4 regions of the Cytobacillus sp. FSL K6-0265 genome follow, and region 1 is predicted to be linked to each of the others. Evidence: riboswitches for the same ligand, from Rfam matches in the RefSeq annotation. Region 1 holds a riboswitch; each other region holds the start of a gene.
The links. A riboswitch is a leader RNA that binds a small molecule or an ion and turns the genes downstream of it on or off. The one in region 1 is predicted to bind S-adenosylmethionine.

Region 1 (5,479 bases):
ACTTTTTAGCAGGTTGCTTGTTGGTCACTTCTTCTTTTATAGGCAAAATAATAACTGCATTAGCAGTTTGTAACATGTTCTTTTTACGCTTCATTTCTACCTGGCGGATCATGCCCAAGTCAACTAACTTTTTCATTAATCTTTGTACAGTCTTATAGGATAATTCTAATTTTTTGGCAATCGTATTTTTAGACATATAGCTCACGCCAATTTGCTTGCAGCTATGACGTTTTAAAATCTCTAATAAAGCAATTAGTCTCTTCTGTACGTCAGCTCGCTTAACAGACACAGTTATGAGTTCTCTATATTTACGTACTGCCTTGTTCATTAGTTCTATATCATTAAATGACGCAAGGTTACTATATGATTCTTCTTGTGCAATTACATCAATACGGTTTTTCATTTCCCTGGCTCCTTTGAATACAAAAAAGCAACGGCCATCATCAGACAAACCGTTGCTATGGGACCTGGAATGTAATAAAATACATCTAAAGGTACAGCAAATGTTTGCCTATCGTGAGTAGGCGGACGATGTAAGAGTGTGGGGACACTACTTACATACGCTGTGCTTTTTATTTTGGATATAGGGTATACAGTTAAACCAATATAACCGCCATTCCACTCTTATGTCAGCATACAAAAATATAAAAAATGATTTATTCCGCTATTATATTTTAAAGCAAAAAGTTGATGTGTTTCATGCGATGAAAAGCTTTTTTAAAGAACAAGAGCAGAAGGAAATGTTAGCTTAATATGGCCTGTTCTGAAAGAATCGCAACTAAGTTCTGAAGTGCCACAATTTACTTACGAGCGTTTCGGAGGCAGGTTTTGAAAATGAAGTGAACAAAGTAAAAGTATTTTCTTGGGTGTATCACAGCGATTGATGCTGTGGTTCTTTTTTTGCTCAAGTGACCAGGCACTATGATAATTTGAGCATATTAAGTAGCTCTCTTCATCTACTTATGTCATAATTTTCATAAAGAGCAATATGGAGGGGATTACTTTGCACAAAGTTCGTGATTTAGGAAATGACATTCAACTCATTGATTTAATGGATTTACAAACACCTGAGCGTACGGGGGCGTATATATTAGGTGCTGAAGAATTAACAGTGATTGAAACAAGTGCTAGTCCTTCTATTCCCCATCTTATAGAAGGGTTGCAAGAATTGAACATTAACCTTGAAGACATCAAGCATATTATTGTCACCCATGTACATTTAGACCATGCGGGTGGAGCCGGTTTGTTCTTAGAGCAATGTCCAAAGGCAAAAGTATATGTTCACCCAAGAGGTAAACGGCATTTAGCTGATCCTAGTAAATTAATTGCTGGTGCTAGAATGGTATATGGTGATGAATTTGATCAACTATTTAATCCGATTATGCCAATTGATGAGAAGAGACTAGTCACGATGGAAGAGGGACAATCATTGGATATCGGTGGTCGCTTGTTAACATTTTATGATACTCCTGGACATGCAAAGCACCATTACTCTATCCATGATTCGAAAAGTAATGGCTTTTTTACTGGCGATACGATTGGCGTATTTTATCCGGGCATAGCAAGAAAAGGTTATCCATTAGTACTGCCATCGACGTCTCCTAATCAGTTTGATCCAGAGGCGATGTTATCATCTGTTGAAAAAATCGAATCACTTCAACCACAACATATCTTTTTTGGGCATTATGGTGAAGGCCCTGAACCAAAGGATGTTTATACACAAATCCGCTATTGGTTACCTATATTTACTTCAATTGCAGATGAAGTTTTTCAACAAGGAAATGACATAATAAAAATGCAAGAAGCCATACAATCGGAACTGTTGGATCAAGTAAAACATTATTTATTATCAGAGCATGAAGTTGTAATAAGTGCAGAGGATGAGAAGTTAATAGGCTTAGATTTAAATGTCTGTACAATGGGAATGATTGATAGGTTACAGAAATTGAAATAGAGATTTTAGTCGTGTGTTTGGAGGTATTTAACATGGATTTGGAGGAAATAAGATCAGAAATACAGCATCGTCAATCAGATATATTAGGCAGCCCCACATTGGTTAAATTTGCTGTTCTTCTTCCCCTAATAGAAAAAGATGGAGAAATACATATTTTGTTTGAAGTACGATCTTTATCTATGAGAAGACAGCCTGGGGAAATTTGTTTTCCTGGAGGGAAGATGGATCAAGAAGATGTGGATTTAATTGAGACGGCAAAAAGAGAGACGAGTGAGGAGTTAGGTATTCCCATTGGCGAAGTCTCTGTTTTTTCCGAACTTGATTATGTAGTCACACCTTATAATACAGTGGTTTATCCGTTTGTAGGCACAATAGAAAGCATCAGAGATCTTAAGCTAAATCCAGAAGAAGTGGATCAAATTTTCACCGTACCACTTGCTTATTTTTTGAAAGAGGGTCCATCAATTCATTATATTGAGATGAAACCAGAGCCTAATAGTAGCTTCCCTTATCATCTCATTCCTAATGGGGAAAAATATAAATGGCAAACTCGGAGGATGCAAGAAATTTTTTATACTTATGAAGGTCATGTGATATGGGGGTTAACAGCTAAGATACTGTATCATTTTTTGACACTTATCCAAGGGGGAAATAAATAAATTTTCAAAATGTTATTGACGATTCCCTATGAATGGGTATATGATGTTAAACAAATAAATAGGAACTTCTTATCCAGAGAGGCGGAGGGACTGACCCGGTGAAGCCTCGGCAACCAACAATCTTTTGTATGGTGCCAATTTCAGAGGATACTATCCAAAGATAAGGAGAAGGTAAGCTCTTAATTTAAAGCCCTTCTGCCTCTTCTTGGTAGAAGGGCTTTTTATGTCATAGAGCGAATATTTTATCGGAATATAAAATATATTCAGATTTTATATTGACGATAAATCGTTTTTTGGATATAATTCTATTTGTAATTAAAGTATTAACGCTTTAAAAAATAAAATATTTCTTATCGAGAGTGACGGAGGGATCAGGCCCTATGAAGTCCGGCAACCTTCAAGCAAATGCTTGAAAAGGTGCTAAATCCTGCAGGCAGTAAATGTCTGGAAGATAAGATGAGGCAACCCCCTCTTCTTATGAAGAGGGGGTTTATTTATTTTAATCATCCGACTAAAAAGTAGAGGAGAGTATATAATGACGAATCAATTTAACACTTACGATGACGAGACGATTTTATTACATGGAGGTCAATCACCAGACCCGACTACGGGATCTCGTGCAGTTCCTATCTATCAAACGAGTTCATATGTTTTCCATAATACAGACCATGCCCAAAGTCTATTTTCATTGGATGAGACGGGAAATATCTATTCACGAATCGGTAATCCAACCGTTGATGTATTAGAAAAACGTATTGCGTTGTTAGAAGATGGTGTAGCGGCAGTAGCGACTTCATCTGGAATGGCAGCTATTGCTCTTTCAATTATGAATATTGCTCAAGCTGGTGATGAGATTGTCGCAGCTTCCAACCTTTATGGTGGAACATATAATCTTTTTGCCATTACCCTTCCGAAATATGGGATTAAAGTTCATTTTGTTGATGGTTCTGACCCAGAGAATTACCGTAAAGCGATTACACCAAAAACAAAGGCTTTATATGGAGAGATTATTGGTAACCCAAGTCTTCATGTCCTAGATGTAGAGGCAGTTGCAAATATTGCTCATGAAAATGATATTCCTCTTATTATTGATAATACTTTCGCCTCTCCTTATCTTTGCAAACCAATCCAATGGGGAGCAGATATTGTAATACATTCGGCAACAAAATGGATTGGTGGTCATGGAACAACTATAGGTGGACTTGTAGTTGATGGGGGACGATTTAATTGGAATCATGATAAGTTTCCCGGTTTTACTCAACCAGACCCAAGTTATAACGGTATTGTTTATGCCAATGAGTTTGGTACACTCGCTTTCAGTACAAAGCTTCGTGTCCAGTTGCTACGCGATTTTGGGTCATCATTAAGCCCGCATAGTGCATTTCTTTTACTTCAAGGATTGGAAACACTTCATTTACGAATAGAGAAACATACGGAAAATGCAGCGAAGATTGCCCATTTCTTAAACGACCATCCAGCTGTCGATTGGGTCGCATATCCAGGTTTAGCAGAGCATCCAGCGCATGAATTAGCGAAAAAATATTTAAACACTGGTTTCGGTTCTATTGTGAACTTCGGTATTAAAGGTGGCAGAGATGCGGGTAAGAAAGTAATCGATACAATTGCATTGTGGTCTCATGTAGCCAATGTAGGTGATGCAAAGTCACTCATTATTCATCCAGCTTCAACAACACATCAACAGTTAAGCGCAGAAGATTTAATTAAAAGCGGTGTAAGTGAGGAACTCATACGTTTATCAGTTGGGATTGAATCGGTTAGAGATTTAACGAATGACTTAGATCAAGCCTTCTATGAAGCGACTGGTATTTCTTCCAAGGGAGAAAAAAAAGGGGAGACAGCAGTCAATGATGAAGGTGTAATTCGTTGGGCATTACAATCATCCTCATTAAAAGAAGCTGTGGATAGCAATGAGCTAGTAAGAGCAAAAAGGATTGCTGTAGTTGGTTTAAGTGGAAACCCAGCTAGACCAAGTTACCGTTTAGCAAGAAAAATGCAAAGATTAGGTTATCAAATTGTGCCAGTCAATCCAAAGGAAACAGAAGTATTAGGTGAACAGGCATATCCAAATTTAAAATCCATTCCTTATACCATTGATATTGTGCAAGTATTTAGAAGTCCTGAGGCAGCGATAGAAGTTGCGAAAGAGGCAGTAGAAATCCAACCAAAAGTGTTCTGGCTACAAGAAGGTGTCATTTCACCAAAAGCAGTTGAAATAGCAAAAGAAGCTGGACTTGAAGCGGTACAAAATCGCTGCACATATAAAGAGGCGCAGAGGTTAAGAGGTTCTATTGTAACCTTTGCTTGTGAAATCTAAAACCGAGATTGAGGAGAGTAATCTAATGAAGAAATGGTTCGTTTTTTTAATCGTCGTTTTATCAGTTGGATTCATTAGTGCTTGCGGTGATAGTGAGGCAAGCACTGATGGTGGCAGTGGAGAAGAAAGAAAGCCAGAAAAAATTGTTTTAGACTATGCGTATTATTCCCCAACAAGTGTCATTTTGAAGAAATTCGGCTGGGCAGAAGAAGCGTTTGCCGAAGATAAGATAGATGTTGAGTTTGTCCTCAGTCAAGGAAGTAATAAGGCACTTGAGTTTCTTAATAGTAGCAGTGTTGATTTCGGCTCAACTGCAGGTGCAGCGGCATTAATTGCAAAAGCAAATGGAGCTCCAATTGAATCAGTCTATATATACTCAAAACCAGAATGGACGGCATTAGTTGCCCCTGAGGGATCAGCTATTAAATCAGTTGGAGATTTGAAAGGAAAGAAAGTAGCAGCAACGATTGGAACAGATCCATATATCTTTTTACTACGCTCTTTAAATGAAGCCGGATTGACTTCAGCGGA
Region 2 (5,479 bases), 1.2 Mb from region 1:
CAAAGATTTTTCTGGTTTGTCTGTAGTGATTTCTGCGAAATCAGATACCGTCATGCCGCGACGACCATTAGAGGTAGGTTTGTATTTTTTAATCGCCATTTGATTTCCCTCCTCTTCTTGTTAGAAATTAAGCTTCAAAGATTTCGATTTCTTTGCTGTCAGCAGTTAGTTTAACAATCGCTTTACGGCGTTTGTTTGTATAACCACCGAATTTACCCATGCGCTTGAATTTACCTTTGTAGTTCATGATGTTCACTTTTTCAACTTTTACATCAAAGATTTCTTGAACAGCATCTTTAACTTGAGTTTTATTAGCTCTTACATCAACTTCAAATGTATATTTTTTGTCAGCCATGATGTCAGTAGAACGTTCAGTGATAACGGGGCGCTTAATGATATCGCGTGCATCCATTATGCAAGCACCTCCTCTACTTTTTCGACCGCTTGCTTCGTCATGATCAATTTATCATGATTTAAAACGTCTAATACGCTGATTCCGTTAGCAGTAACAACTGTTACTCCAGGGATGTTACGAGCAGATAATGCTACGTTTTCATCGATGTCTGCAGTTACGATTAACGCTTTAGAATCTACAGAAAGACCTTTAAGTAGACCTTTAAAGTCTTTTGTTTTTGGAGCTTCGAAAGATAGAGTTTCTAATACTAGAATGTTCTCTTCCGCAACTTTAGTAGATAACGCTGATTTGATAGCTAAGCGACGAACTTTTTTAGGTAATTTGTAGCTATAGCTGCGTGGTACAGGACCAAATACAGTACCGCCTCCGCGCCATTGTGGTGAACGAATTGAACCTTGACGAGCACGACCTGTGCCTTTTTGACGCCATGGTTTACGTCCTCCGCCAGCTACTTCAGAACGAATTTTAGTTTTATGAGTTCCTTGACGTAGAGAAGCTCTTTGCATAATAACAGCTTCAAACATCACGTGGTTGTTTGGCTCGATACCAAAGATTGAGTCGTTCAGCTCAATATCGCCAACTTGTGAACCACTTTGGTTTAATAATGCAACTTTAGGCATTCTTACTTCCTCCTTTCCGGGTTATTACTTTGCTTTAACCGCACTTACTAGTTTTAGAAGCGCTTTTTTAGAGCCAGGTACATTACCTTTTACTAATAGAAGATTGCGTTCTGCATCTACTTTTACGATTTCAAGGTTTTGTACAGTGATTTGTTCTCCGCCCATGCGACCAGGTAATAATTTACCTTTGAATACGCGGTTTGGAGCAACAGGACCCATTGAACCTGGGCGACGGTGGTAACGTGAACCGTGTGCCATTGGTCCGCGAGATTGTCCGTGGCGTTTAATTGCACCTTGGAAACCTTTACCTTTTGAAATTCCTGTTACATCAATTTTTTCACCTTCAGCGAAAATATCAACTTTGACTTCCTGACCAACTTCATACTCAGCTAAGTCAGCTCCGCGTAATTCGCGAACGAAGCGCTTAGGAGTAGTATCAGCTTTAGCAGCGTGTCCTTTTTCCGGTTTGTTTGAAAGCTTTTCGCGTTTATCTTCAAAACCGATTTGGATTGCTTCGTATCCATCAGTATCAACTGATTTCTTTTGAAGAACAACGTTTGGAGTAGCTTCAACCACTGTTACCGGGATAAGATCACCGTTTTCAGCAAATACTTGAGTCATACCAATCTTTCTTCCTAAGATTCCTTTGGTCATTTCAGCCACACCTCCTAGATTGTTTTAATGTATTAATTAAAGTTTAATTTCAATATCAACACCAGATGGTAAGTCTAAACGCATTAATGAATCGACTGTTTGTGGTGTTGGATTAATGATGTCGATTAAACGTTTGTGTGTACGCATTTCGAATTGCTCACGAGAATCTTTATATTTATGCACCGCACGAAGAATTGTGTAAACTGACTTTTCAGTTGGCAATGGAATTGGACCAGATACAGCCGCACCAGAGCGTTTTGCAGTTTCAACGATTTTTTCAGCAGATTGATCAAGAATTCTGTGATCATAAGCTTTTAAACGAATACGAATTTTTTGTTTTGCCATTATTTTCCCTCCTTTTCGCCTATTTTCATATAGACATTCTCCGTGAAAATTTCCCACACACTCGCCATGGCAAAGCGGCCGGGTGTGTCAGCAACCTTTCACTTCATCGCAGTCAAAGACCAACATTGTCTATTATACAGAAAAGACATAACAAATGCAACCATTGATTGCGTTTCTCTCTGTTCTGCACACTTTTAACATTATAACTGCTGTGAATAGTGTTTTCAAGTATATCTTCCTCTTTACAGCATTTTCTAAATTAACACTTATTCAAGTCATTATTTTAAAATTTTCTAAATTTTCATTTGACAAATATAGGCCCTTTCATGTAAATTTTACTCAATAAAATATTTTTATTTCTTATCACGAGAGGTTGAGGGAAAGGCCCGATGACACCTCAGCAACCATCAATAGTGAATCGCTATTGAAAAGGTGCTAATTCCTACAAGCTATGTGCTTGAAAGATGAGAAGATGACTATAATAATAGGCCTTCTTCTTGAAGGCCTTTTTTATTTTCTTTTTGGCTTCTCATCCATTGAATTCAAAAAATATGAATTGAAGGAGTGAGACCTTTGAACTTTCTTGAAAAAATGAAGAACCAAGTATTAATTGGTGACGGTGCGATCGGTACACTTCTTTACTCTTATGGTACGGATACATGTTTTGAAGAGTTGAACCTCTCAGCACCGGAACAAATTCAGGGCATTCATCAAGCTTATCTCCATGCAGGTGTTGATTTAATTCAAACAAATTCCTATGCTGCGAATTATTTAAAATTGAAACGGTACGGCCTAGAGGATTCAGTCAAAGAAATTAATAGTGCGGCTGTTAAACTGGCACGGTCTAGTATTCAAGAACATCAGGCATATGTGCTTGGCACAATTGGAGGTGTAAGAGGATTAAACCCCCTCTCTATCCCTCTAGATGAAATTAAACGTAACTTTCGCGAACAGCTATACTGCTTATTGTTAGAAGGCGTAGATGGGCTCCTTCTTGAAACATTTTATGATTTAGAAGAACTCGAAACAGTTCTCTCTATTGCCCGAAAAGAAACGGATATACCAATTATTGCACAAGTGTCTTTACAAGAAATCGGTATTTTACAAAATGGGATGTTAATTAATGATGCTATAAAAAGATTAGAAGCTAACAGAGCAGATGTTGTCGGAGTAAACTGCCGTTTAGGGCCACATCATATGTTAGAAACACTCTCCTCCGTTGAATTACCTCAACACGCGTTTCTATCTGCATATCCAAATGCAAGTCTACCTGCCTATATCGATGGGACGATTCAATATAAGGAGGGCGAAGACTATTTTAGAAAATCAGCGCAGTCCTTCCTTAAACAAGGTGTTCGACTGCTTGGCGGCTGCTGCGGAACAACACCTGGCCATATTAAAGCATTTGCCGATGAAGTTAAACATGCTGTACCTATTCTTGAAAAACAAGTAACTAATAGAAAGAAACCTAAAATAGAGAGAATGACGATCAAACGTACCAATACACCATTAGAGACACTTGTACAAGAAAAACGCACCATCATCGTCGAACTAGACCCACCTAAGAAGCTATCAACTGCTAAATTTTTTGAAGGGGCCAGTGCCTTAAAAGATGCTGGGGTTGATGCAATCACACTCGCAGATAACTCACTTGCCACACCGCGAATTGCTAATGAAGCGCTAGCACATATCATCCAAAAAGAAACAAACGTCCGGCCACTTGTTCATCTCTCCTGTAGAGACCGAAACTTAATCGGCTTACAATCACATCTCATGGGCCTCCATACATTAGGGTTGCATGATATTTTAGCCATTACAGGAGATCCGGCAAGGGTTGGTAATTTCCCAGGCGCTTCATCTGTATTTGATTTATCTTCCTTTGAATTAATAGAAATGATTAAACAATTTAATGAAGGAATCTCCCCTTCAGGCTCTGAACTTGGTGAAAATGCCGTCTTTTCTGTCGGGGCAGCGTTTAACCCCCATGTAAAAGCATTGGACAAAGCAGTAGTCCGACTTGAAAGGAAAATAAAAGCAGGCGCTGATTATTTCGTGTCACAGCCTGTTTTTTCGGTAACACAACTATTGGAGATCCATGAAGCAACTAAGCATCTTTCCACACCTATTTTCATCGGAATGATGCCACTGATTAGCAGTAAAAATGCAGAGTATCTTCATAACGAAGTGCCTGGTATCAAAATTACACAAATGACCCGCGACAGAATGGCAAAAGCGGTTAACCCGATTCAAGCTGAGAAAGAAGGCTTATTAATTACAAAGGAGTTAATCGATGCAAGCTTAGAACTCTTTCAAGGCATCTATCTTGTTACCCCTTTCCTTAGATATCAACTTACAACTGAACTGACCAATTATATTAAAAGAAAAGATCGACAGAAGGAGCATCATTATGTCAAAAGTAGCCATCACTAAACAAATGAAAAAAAAGATTTTAATCATGGATGGAGCAATGGGTACCATGCTACAAGAAGCCCATCTAACAGCAGATGATTTTGGTGGTGAGGATTTAGAAGGATGCAATGAACACCTCACACTTACGCGGCCTGAATTGATTAAATCCATTCATGAAGCTTATCTTTCAGCAGGGGCAGATATCATTGAAACAAATACATTCGGAGCGACGCGTATCGTTTTAGAAGAATACAATATTGGCCATTTAAGTGAATGGTTAAACCGTAGAGCTGCTGAAATCGCTATAAAAGCAGCCCATAAATACGACCAGCCTAATCATCCCCGTTATGTAGCTGGATCAATGGGGCCAACCACTAAGACATTAAGCGTCACCGGCGGAACAACTTTTGAGCAATTAGTCATTGATTATCGTACACAAGCGAAAGGCCTTATTGATGGTGGTGTAGATTTATTATTGATAGAAACAAGTCAAGATCTCATCAATGTAAAAGCAGCTTTTCTTGGAATTAACAAAGCCTTTCAGGATACAAAGAAAGAACTCCCTATTATGATTTCAGGGACAATTGAGCCGATGGGCACGACTTTGGCAGGGCAAAACATCGAAGCTTTTTACATTTCCGTAGAGCATATGAAACCAATAGCTGTTGGGCTCAACTGCGCAACTGGACCGGAATTTATGCAAGAGCATATTCGCTCTCTTGCCCAACTCTCTTCAACTGGCGTGAGCTGTTATCCTAATGCAGGTTTACCAGATGAAGACGGTTGTTATCACGAAACAGCAGAATCTCTGTCTACAAAACTTTTGGATTTTGCCAAACAGGGGTGGGTGAATATCGTCGGTGGTTGTTGTGGTACCACACCAGCGCATATCAGAGCAATCAGTCAAGCATTAGCCCATGTGCCACCCCGTCCCATTACAAAAAAGAGACAGCATAAACTATCTGGTATCGAGCCCCTTACCTATGATGAGTCTATTAGGCCGATTATGGTTGGGGAGCGTACAAATGTCATTGGC
Region 3 (5,479 bases), 260 kb from region 1:
GCTTCTCTTTGTGAGGATGAAGAAGTAAGGATGTCATTGGAAAAACTAGCAGAGGAACATCAGTTAAGGATTGCTGAGTTATCAACCTATTTCAACCGATCGAGGAGATTACATTAATTTTATAGGAGGTGGTTTCATTGCCTAATAACATCAATGGTCGTGGTTTAACGGAACGAGAAATGCTGCAATTATGTTTAGAATTAGCAAAAGGAAGAGTTCCCGCTATTAGCCACACATTAATGGAAACAACTCATGATGAATTGAGAGATATTTATGAGGGATGTTTAAAAACAAGTGCAGAAGCCCAAAAGGAAATCTATCAATTAATGGAAAAGAAGGGGTGGTATGAAACGCAACTCGCTACAGTAGAAGAAATCGAAAATGTACAAAACTTCATGCGAAATAATTTAAACCCATCTCCCTCCGAATAATATTCGGAGGTTTTTATTTCGTTTTTACATAAAAAATTCTTTTGACATATGCCTGACACATTCACTGATTAAATTATAAACAGAGGCAAGCAATTCAAATGAAAGAAGGGATTTTTAATGAATGAATTCAATCATTTTGAAGATAATCAAGCGAAGCGAAAAAATACTTGGTTTAAAAGTGTAACAATGACAGTAGCAAGTGGAGTAATGGGCTCAGTCCTAACTTTAGGAGCGATTAATTATTTTCCAAATGAAACAAAGCAGCATACGGAGGTTGTACAGGAGCAAGCAGAAACGAATGTTTCCAAAGTTAATGCTGAAACGGTTTCAACGACGAGTGATGGATCGATTGCAGATATAGTAGAAAAAGCCTCTAAAGCAATAGTAGGTGTTGTCAACATGCAAGAGCAACAAGCGAACCCTTTTAGTCGCTCCACAGGCAACACACAAAGTGGAGAAGAAGTTGAAAGTGGTACTGGCTCTGGTGTTATTTTCAAGCAAACAGACAAGGAAACGTACATTGTGACAAACAATCACGTCATTGAAGGAGCGGCTAAAATTCAAGTTTCCCTTCATAATGGGGAAAAGCTTCAAGCTGAACTTGTTGGAACAGACTCATTAACAGATATTGCTGTGTTAAAAATAAATGAAAAAGTAGACGCTGAAGTTCTTTCTTTTACTGATTCTTCCAAGCTTCGTGCCGGCGATCAAGTGTTAGCGATAGGCAATCCACTAGGATTAGATTTATCAAGAACAGTCACTCAAGGCATTGTAAGTGCAGTGGATCGGTCAATTGCAGTCTCTACTTCAGCCGGAGAATGGGATTTAAATGTCATTCAAACAGATGCAGCAATAAACCCTGGAAATAGTGGTGGAGCACTTATTGACTCAAAAGGAAATTTGGTTGGTATTAATAGTTTGAAGATAGCTAATAGTGGCGTAGAAGGGTTAGGCTTTGCCATTCCAAGTAATGATGTCGAGAGTATCATTGATCAGTTAATGGAGGATGGTAAAATCATTCGACCTTATCTAGGTGTTGGTTTGATGGACTTAAATCAAGTACCGCAGTTTTATCAAGAACAGTTACCGAAAAATGTAGAAGAAGGTGCTATTATTACCCAAGTTGAGAAAGGTTCCACAGCAGAAAAGGCGGGATTGCAGGCTGAGGATATTTTAGTTTCAATTGGTGATCAAACGATTACAAACGCTAATGACTTAAGAGCATCTCTTTATAAAGACCTTTCAATTGGCGATAAAGTTGAAATAGGTTTTTATCGTGATGGTGAAAAGAAAACAGTGGAAGTAACGTTACAAGGAAATGGGGAAAAGCAAGTTGAAACAGAATAAATTATTGATTGCCACCGGTTGTATGTTTGTTGCAGCTGTTGTCATTGCTGTTGTTTTATACAATAGCCATTCAAAAGCAGCGACAGTCAATGGAGAAAACATAAGCAAAGATGATTTGAATGAAGCGTTAATGTCTCAATATGGCAATTCTGTTCTAGATACATTAATATCTGATCAAATTGTTCTTCAGGAAATGGATAAAGAGAAGGTAACTGTAACTGAAGAAGAAGTGGCTGAAGAAATGGATGCCTATATGGAGCAATATGGGGGAGAAGAGGCATTTAAAGAAGTAATAGATGAAAACGGGGTATCCTATGACTCTATAGAACATAATATTGAAATCTATGTAGGTTCAAAGAAATTGATCACACCAAGAATTGAAATTACTGATGATGAGATGGAAACATACTTTGAAGAGAATAAAGACAGTTTGGCCCAGGCAGAAGAGATAGAAGCTAGTCATATCCTAGTGGAAGATGAGGATACTGCCAAAGAAGTAAAACAGAAACTCGATGATGGTGACGATTTCGCTGAATTAGCAGCATCTTATTCAACCGATGAGGCGAATAAAGATAATGGTGGAAAATTGGGGTATTTTGGTGAAGGTGAAATGGTAGAAGCCTTTGAAAAAGTGGCTTTTGCTATGAAAGTGGAAGAAGTGAGTGATCCAGTAAAAACAGAATATGGTTATCACATTATTAAAGTAACAGATCATAAAGAATCGAAAGCAGCCAATTACGAAGATGCGAAAGCAGAAATAAAAGAGACTTTAATAGAGTCTAAGCTTTCAACTGAATATACGGAATGGCTAAATGAGAAGTACGAAGAATATGAGATTAAAACGTATATTTAAAGGATGTGATCGATATTGAAAAGATTGAAAGAATGTAACATGAAATCTCAATAAGTTACTTTATGCATGCCGATCCTCATGCAAATGAGAGATTGCTAATGAATATATAACGAAACAACGCAAACAAGTGCCTGGATATTTCCTTATGTAGAACAAAATCCTACAACAGAAGAATATCTACAATGGATACAGGGTGATGATAGTTTACCAGCATTTGCTGAGACTAAGTCAGAATCGATACTTGCTCAAAGCTTTTTAGTGAAACTTCTGAAGCTAATCACATGTTTCCTAGGAGAGAAGGGTTCCAACTGCTAAATGGCAATGAAGGAACACAGATGTTGACATGCCTAAATGGAGATTTTGAACCACTGCAAGGGTTTGCAGATATGCTTGGTGGTGAGGGACGTAACCTAGTAAAGAGAAATTCTCAACGTCAGCCATCATCTTGTATGTGGACCTAAACATTGTTTTATTAGGAACAACTTTATTTATCTTTCTGTTTAAACGAAGAGGAAAATAAGTAAATGTATTAATAATCAAAATACTATTGACAATTAAATCAATACCCGATAAAATTTCCTTTATCAAAGCAATACAATAAATTGAATATGATTCTTATCGAGAGAGACTGAGGGACCAGGCCCGAAGATGTCCGGCAACCTCCTTTTAAAGGGAAGGTGCTAAATCCTGCAGAATGATTTCATTCTGAAAGATAAGGTTTAATAACAATCATTTGTTGAGCCTCTTTCAAAGTGAAAGAGGCTCATTTTATGTTGTAGAGGACCTGAGGGAGGGTGAGGTAAATGATTGAAGTCAATCATTTAGTGAAAATTTATAAAAGCAAAAAAAAGCAAGTAATAGGCGTTGACAATGTATCTCTTTCCATTAAAGAAGGGGAAATATACGGGATTATTGGTTATAGTGGAGCTGGGAAAAGCTCTTTATTACGTTGTCTTAATTTATTGGAGAGACCAACATCTGGTGAAGTGAAAATTGATGGCGTTGATTTAACGGCCTTAACAAGTAAAGAATTACGAAAAGCAAGGCAGAAGATAGGTATGATTTTTCAACATTTTTATTTAGCAAGTTCGAAGACGGTATATGAGAATATTGCCTTTGCTTTAAAAGCGGCAGGGAAAAGCCCGAAAGAAATAGATAAGAGGGTGAAAGAACTATTAGAATTAGTCGGTTTAGCAGATAAAATTCATCAGTATCCCGCACAATTAAGTGGTGGTCAAAAGCAAAGGGTAGGAATTGCCAGAGCACTTGCTAATGATCCAAAGGTTTTACTTTGCGATGAAGCCACTTCAGCCTTAGATCCAAAAACAACAAAGTCGATCTTAAACCTATTAAAATCGATTAATAAGAAACTAGGCTTAACCATCGTACTTATCACTCATGAGATGGAAGTAGTCAAAGAGATTTGCCATAGATTAGCTGTTATGCAAGATGGAAAGGTCATAGAAGAAGGACCGGTGTATGATATATTTGCGAACCCAGTTGAACCACTTACAAGAGACTTTATTCAAAGTGTTCTTCAATTTGACTTACCACAGCAATTGATTGAAAACAGGAAGGGGACGATCATCAAGATTCAGTTTAAAGGTGCAATAGCAGAAGAATCTGTTGTTTCTGAACTGTTCCAAACATTCAAAGTAAAAGGGAATATTCTTCACGGCAAGATTGAATATATTCAAGAAGTGCCACTAGGTATTTTTATTATGGAGTTGACTGGCGAAATACCTGAAATAGAAAGAGCTATACAATATATTCAAGATAGAACACAGAATATGGAGGTAGTTGAACATGTTGCTTGAGTCCATTCAGGCGTTACTTCCTGAACTAAATACAGCTGTATTACAAACAATTTATATGGTCGCCATCTCTTTAGTTGCGGCACTTATACTAGGTCTTCCACTAGGGATCTTATTATTCGTTACCGACGAAGGATTGTTCTTAAAAAATAGATTTGTAAATGCGGTTACTGGTTGGATTGTCAATTTGATCCGCTCGATTCCTTATATTATTTTGTTAGTAGCTCTATTGCCGTTAACAAAATTAATTGCAGGTTCAACGATTGGTCCTACAGCTGCTTCTGTCTCATTATCCGTGGCAGCGATTCCCTTTTTTGCAAGATTGGTAGAAACATCTTTAAGAGAAATAGATAAAGGGGTCATTGAATCCGCAGTAGCAGTAGGCGCTTCCCCTTGGATGATTATTAAAGAAATCCTTGTCCCAGAAGCGAAACCTGGAATTGTTCAAGGATTAACGATTACGACTATTAGTTTAATTGGTTATTCCGCAATGGCAGGTATTATTGGCGGCGGTGGTATTGGTGATTTAGCGATACGTTTCGGTTACTATCGCTATGATAATGTCATTATGATCACCACAGTAGTTGTTCTCGTTGTATTGGTGCAAATCATTCAAATTGGTGGCGATAAATTAACTAAATATGTAGATAAGAGATAATAAATTGTAACAATAAATATAGTAAAGGAGGATGGAGCCTTTACTATATTTATTTATCCTATAAATCTTATCTAAAGATAGAGAGGACTGATTCTATGAGCACAATAACAGCTTCATCTAAAGAAGCGTATTTAGCTGAACAACTCGCTCGACCATTTATTAAGACGGCTCAACAAGAAGAATTATTTCATAAAGCTGCGATATTAGCAGAAGGATTTAGTAAGAGGGCGCAAAAGATTGATGAAAATGCAGAATTCCCCTTCAATAATTTTGAAGAATTGAAACAATCAAATTATTTAAGTCTGACGATTCCGAAAGAGTATGGTGGTAAAGAGATTTCCTTATATGAATATTTATTAATACAAGAAAGGATTGC
Region 4 (5,479 bases), 2.1 Mb from region 1:
GAAGTAAAGAAAACAAGAGACGGTGAAATCAGTGGTATGGGAAGCATCCAAAAGTTAGAAATGGAAAATGATTGTACGAAAATTTTTTATCAACTCATATCGCTAAAATCAACAAACTAAAAAAAAGCCCGACACGGCCATTGCCGTGTCGGGCTTCTTCTCATTTGCTTTCGTATAATACAAGTGTCTGTTAAGCGACGACGGTCCGCAGATAGGTCATTGTTTCTTAAGTAGAAACTAATCCTTTGTAGACCCACATTCTCACTCAGTTCTAAGTATCCAATAACCGCCCTCCGCTAAATAAAGAGAACGAAATTGATGTACCCTCAAAATGCTGTAACAAAAAACCTTCGGGCACAAAGCTCGAAGGTTTTGACTATTAAGCGATAGGACCGCCTTTTTCAGCGATATCACTAGAAATATTACCGAATTTCTTGAAGTTTTCACGGAATTCATTGGCAAGTTCTTTTGCTTTTACATTATAGGCATCTTGATCTGGCCAAGTTTTGTTAGGTAATAGTACTTCATCAGGAACACCTGTTACATGTTGCGGAATTTCTAAGCCGAATACTTGATCGGTTACTGTCTCAACAGAATTAAGTTCGCCTTCTAGAGCAGCTTCAACCATTGCACGTGTATATGCAAGCTTCATACGGCTACCTACGCCATATTCGCCACCAGTCCAACCAGTGTTTACAAGGAATACTTTTGCGTTATGCTCGTCAATTTTTTTACCAAGCATTTCAGCATATTGTTGTGCAGGTAATGGTAGGAACGGTGAGCCAAAGCAAGTTGAGAAAGTCGCTTGTGGTGAAGTAATGCCACGCTCAGTACCAGCCAACTTAGAAGTGTATCCACTTAGGAAGTGATACATTGCTTGTTCTTTATTCAATTTTGAGATTGGAGGTAATACACCAGAAGCATCAGCTGTTAAGAAGATGATTGTGTTCGGGTGACCTGCAATACTTGGGTCAACGATATTGTCAATTGCTTGTAATTGGTAAGCAGCACGCGTGTTTTCTGTTAGCGTATTGTCCGCATAATCAGCTACACGAGTTTCTTTGTCTAATACAACATTCTCCAGTACTGCGCCAAAACGGATGGCATCGAAAATTTGTGGTTCTTTCTCGCGTGTAAGATCGATACACTTCGCATAGCAACCACCTTCAATGTTGAATACACCATTTGGAGACCAGCCATGCTCATCATCACCGATTAAACGACGGTTTGGATCAGCTGATAATGTTGTTTTACCAGTGCCGGAAAGACCAAAGAATAAAGCCACATCGCCTTCGCGGCCAACATTGGCTGAACAGTGCATAGGGAGGATACCATTTTCAGGAAGCATATAGTTCATAACAGAGAAAATAGATTTTTTCATTTCACCAGCATACTCAGTACCACCAATAAGAACAATACGGCGTTCGAATGAAACGATAATAAAGGTTTCTGAAGCTGTACCGTCAACTGCTGGGTCTGCTTTGAAATTAGGTGCTGAAATAACTGTAAACTCAGATTCGTGATCTAATAAGTCTTCTTCTGTAGGTCGAATAAATAATTGGTGTGCAAAAAGGTTATGCCAAGCATATTCATTAATTACTTGGATTGGCATACGGTGTTTCTTATCCGCACCAGCAAATCCTTTGAATACGAAAACTTCTTCTTTCTCTTTTAAGAAAGCAATCACCTTGTTGTATAAGTTATTGAAGACTGCTTCAGAAATTGGTTGGTTCACACTTCCCCAATCAATTTTATCTTTAGAGCTTGCTTCTTCAACTGTATATTTGTCTTTAGGTGAACGACCTGTATACTTACCTGTTGTCGCGCGAATGGCACCAGTAGATGTAAGTACACCTTCATTACGGTTTAATACTTTCTCAACTAGTTGCGGCACAGATAATTGAACTTGGATGTTTTCGCCTTTTAGTAAATCATTTAACTCAGTTATCGATACAGAATTCATCTGATGAATACCTTCCTTTATATAATATTATTTAAGAGATATGCATCTCAGTCGCTATTTGTGATTATTTCTTCAAAAATAGTATAACACATTTATTCATTCAGTCTATACTATATAAATCATTTTTATATAATTAATGAAATTGTCACAAATACAGGCAGTATTCATTATAAATAGCTTTTGCAAATTTAAAAAGGATAATCAGCAAATTTAATGTAATTTTTATATATATTAAGGAAAAATAACGGTATCATCTAAACATCCCTTTGTTCGCTATCAAAACTCAGCGTATCGAGTAAGCATATGACAATTTTTACATTGAATAGTTGAGGAAAAACAATTGACTATATTCCTTGTGTAAGTTATGATGAATCCTTGAACGGATACTCTCTTATCCCGAGCTGGTGGAGGGACAGGCCCTATGAAACCCAGCAACCTGCCAACTACATTTTTATGAGCAAAGGTGCTAACCTGATGCAAGGATTTATTACTCACTATCCTTGAACGATAAGAGTGAAAGGCGCGAATCATTTTACTTCAACCTTTTCACTAAATCAGAGAAGAGGTTTTTTTTCATGCTTTTTAACATGATGTTGGCGAATACGAGGAGCGGCTTTTGGAATGTACTATTTATGCATGGGGAAAAGATCCAACCATTTTATTCTCAATATTCCAAGTTAACGCATAGGTTATTAAGGGTATGAGATAAACATTGGCCCATAAATAATGAAGATTCAAATAAGGGAATGAGTTCCGTATCAAAATTAAAGGCTAATATAAAGTCTTATTGATTCGATAAATAAGGAGGAAGTCAGATGTCAACAAAACGTAGATTGTTTACTTCTGAATCAGTTACTGAAGGTCATCCGGATAAGATCAGTGACCAAATTTCTGATGCAATACTAGATGCTATTTTATCAAAGGACCCGAATGCGAGGGTTGCTGCGGAAACGTCTGTTACTACAGGTCTTGTATTGGTTGCAGGTGAAATCACTACATCCACATATGTAGATATTCCAAAAATCGTTCGTGAAACCATTAAGGAAATTGGTTATACACGTGCAAAATATGGCTTTGATTCTGAAACATGTGCAGTATTAACTTCTATTGATGAGCAGTCAGCAGATATTGCTATGGGTGTAGACCAAGCATTAGAAGCGCGTGAAGGACAGATGACTGATGCTGAAATTGAAGCCATTGGTGCTGGAGACCAAGGTTTAATGTTTGGTTTTGCATGTAATGAAACAAAAGAGCTTATGCCATTACCTATTTCATTAGCGCATAAACTTTCTCGCCGTTTAGCTGAAGTAAGAAAAGAGGAAATCTTACCTTATCTTCGCCCAGATGGTAAAACGCAAGTAACTGTAGAATATGATGAAAACAACCAACCTGTACGTATTGATACAATTGTTATCTCTACACAGCATCATCCAGAAATCAGTTTAGAACAAATCCAACGCAATTTAAAAGAGCATGTAATCAATCCGGTTGTTCCTACTGAATTAATTGATGAAAACACAAAATACTTTATTAATCCAACAGGACGCTTCGTTATTGGTGGACCTCAAGGAGATGCTGGCTTAACTGGTAGAAAAATTATTGTTGACACTTACGGCGGTTATGCTCGTCACGGTGGTGGTGCATTCTCTGGTAAGGATGCAACGAAAGTTGACCGTTCAGCTGCTTACGCGGCTCGATATGTAGCAAAGAATATTGTTGCTGCAGAACTAGCTGATAAAGCGGAAGTTCAATTAGCCTATGCAATCGGTGTTGCTCAGCCTGTATCCATCAGTATTGATACATTTGGAACTGGAGCAGTATCTGAGGATGTTTTAGTTGAAGTTGTTAGAAACAATTTTGACCTCCGTCCTGCTGGTATTATTAAAATGCTTGATTTACGTCGTCCAATCTACAAGCAGACAGCTGCTTATGGACATTTCGGCCGTACAGATATCGATTTACCTTGGGAGCGCACAGATAAAGCAGAAGACTTGCGCAAGGAAGCTTTAAAATAAATTAGAAAAGTTATGGCTGTAGAAAACGCCTTTAATGAGTTTTCTACAGTCTTTTTTTTTTGGAAAAAAAGGGGCTATCATAAAATTAATACGTCCAAAACGATTTGCTCGTACATCAAAAAGAATTTGATTAAAGTAATAGAACAAAATTCGTTTTTTTAGATATTACAGATCCCCAATAATCGACATAAAGGGAAATCGAAACGATTTCATAAAAAATTAAAATTAATGTCATCTTTTCGTCTTAGAAGGTGGGTATAGAATAAATGTTCTTAAGTATACGAAGGAGAAAACATGAACATACTGCCTAGCATAAATCTTCCATTTTTTTTCGAAAGGTGAAACTTTTTAAAATAACTTAACGTCTATACAAGGTATGGGAAAATACAACAAACTAGATGAAATAAAAAGAAGGTGACGTACATAATGTGTGGTTTTATTGGTTGTATACATGATCAAGCACAAAAAGTACAAGAAGCAGATAAACAATTTGAGAATATGAATAACATTATTACTCATCGTGGGCCAGATGATGCCGGATATTATCGATCTGATCATATCCAATTTGGATTCCGCCGATTAAGTATTATAGACATTGAAAGTGGTCATCAACCACTTACATTTGATAATGGTAAATATTGGATTATTTTTAATGGTGAAGTTTATAATTATGTTGAACTACGCGAGGAATTAATCAATAAAGGATTAACTTTTGAAACCCATTCGGATACTGAAGTGATTATTGCTTTGTATAGTTATTATAAAGAGAAGGCGGCAGAAAAGTTAAGAGGTATGTTTTCCTTCGTTATTTGGGATAAAGAGAAGCAAGAAGTATTTGGTGCGAGAGATCCTTTTGGCATTAAACCTTTTTATTATCTTGAAGATGATGAGACCACTTACTTTGCCTCTGAAAAGAAAAGTATTCTACTGGCATTGAAAAACGATGTCATTAATTATGATGCTTTGCAGTATTATATGACTTATCAATTTGTACCTGAACCGATGACCATGTCGGTTGGTATAAAGAAACTTGAGCCAGGTCATTATTTCAAGAAGAAAATCGGTGGCTCTATGCATATTCAGCGTTATTGGAAAGCACATTTCCAACCTGTACAAAAAGAAGAATCTCAGTTTATTAAAGAGATTCAAGATGTTTTAACGGATTCAGTTAAAATGCATATGCGTAGTGATGTACCTGTAGGCTCGTTTTTATCCGGTGGGATTGATTCTTCTATTATTGCATCCATAGCAAAACAGTTTCACCCAAATATTAAAACGTTTTCAGTAGGTTTTGAAAGGGACGGTTTTAGTGAAGTGGATGTGGCTAAAGAAACAGCTGAAAAACTAGGTGTTGAAAATATAAGCTATATCATCTCTCCAGAAGAATATATGCAAGAAGTACCTAAAATTATGTGGCACACAGATGACCCATTAGCGGACCCTGCTTGCGTTCCACTTTACTTTGTCGCAAGAGAAGCAAGAAAACATGTAACGGTGGTGC

Region 2: it holds a riboswitch for S-adenosylmethionine, as region 1 does, so the genes downstream of both, MHH73_RS00700 (bifunctional homocysteine S-methyltransferase/methylenetetrahydrofolate reductase) here and MHH73_RS07170 (PLP-dependent aspartate aminotransferase family protein) in region 1, are expected to answer to the same signal.
Region 3: it holds a riboswitch for S-adenosylmethionine, as region 1 does, so the genes downstream of both, MHH73_RS05785 (methionine ABC transporter ATP-binding protein) here and MHH73_RS07170 (PLP-dependent aspartate aminotransferase family protein) in region 1, are expected to answer to the same signal.
Region 4: it holds a riboswitch for S-adenosylmethionine, as region 1 does, so the genes downstream of both, metK (methionine adenosyltransferase) here and MHH73_RS07170 (PLP-dependent aspartate aminotransferase family protein) in region 1, are expected to answer to the same signal.

What each region holds. Positions count from the first base shown of each region.
Region 1 covers NZ_JBBOPE010000001.1:1,374,619-1,380,097, forward strand. Annotated here, with positions in the region: gene MHH73_RS07150 (helix-turn-helix domain-containing protein) at 1-403, opposite strand, end outside; partial or broken gene MHH73_RS07155 (sporulation protein YhbH) at 594-752, shown strand; gene MHH73_RS07160 (MBL fold metallo-hydrolase) at 1,004-1,954, shown strand; gene MHH73_RS07165 (NUDIX hydrolase) at 1,987-2,613, shown strand; SAM riboswitch class I at 2,680-2,780, shown strand; SAM riboswitch class I at 2,961-3,071, shown strand; gene MHH73_RS07170 (PLP-dependent aspartate aminotransferase family protein) at 3,149-4,948, shown strand; gene MHH73_RS07175 (aliphatic sulfonate ABC transporter substrate-binding protein) at 4,974-5,479, shown strand, end outside.
Region 2 covers NZ_JBBOPE010000001.1:139,139-144,617, reverse strand. Annotated here, with positions in the region: gene rplB (50S ribosomal protein L2) at 1-99, opposite strand, end outside; gene rplW (50S ribosomal protein L23) at 128-412, opposite strand; gene rplD (50S ribosomal protein L4) at 412-1,035, opposite strand; gene rplC (50S ribosomal protein L3) at 1,060-1,689, opposite strand; gene rpsJ (30S ribosomal protein S10) at 1,726-2,034, opposite strand; SAM riboswitch class I at 2,392-2,505, shown strand; gene MHH73_RS00700 (bifunctional homocysteine S-methyltransferase/methylenetetrahydrofolate reductase) at 2,608-4,464, shown strand; gene metH (methionine synthase) at 4,442-5,479, shown strand, end outside.
Region 3 covers NZ_JBBOPE010000001.1:1,119,003-1,124,481, forward strand. Annotated here, with positions in the region: gene MHH73_RS05760 (hypothetical protein) at 1-117, shown strand, start outside; gene MHH73_RS05765 (spore coat protein) at 138-431, shown strand; gene MHH73_RS05770 (S1C family serine protease) at 549-1,778, shown strand; gene MHH73_RS05775 (peptidylprolyl isomerase) at 1,765-2,631, shown strand; gene MHH73_RS05780 (hypothetical protein) at 2,967-3,092, shown strand; SAM riboswitch class I at 3,244-3,350, shown strand; gene MHH73_RS05785 (methionine ABC transporter ATP-binding protein) at 3,435-4,448, shown strand; gene MHH73_RS05790 (methionine ABC transporter permease) at 4,438-5,103, shown strand; gene MHH73_RS05795 (acyl-CoA dehydrogenase family protein) at 5,199-5,479, shown strand, end outside.
Region 4 covers NZ_JBBOPE010000001.1:3,449,184-3,454,662, reverse strand. Annotated here, with positions in the region: gene MHH73_RS17345 (DUF2584 domain-containing protein) at 1-120, shown strand, start outside; gene pckA (phosphoenolpyruvate carboxykinase (ATP)) at 380-1,963, opposite strand; SAM riboswitch class I at 2,352-2,477, shown strand; gene metK (methionine adenosyltransferase) at 2,779-3,978, shown strand; gene asnB (asparagine synthase (glutamine-hydrolyzing)) at 4,405-5,479, shown strand, end outside.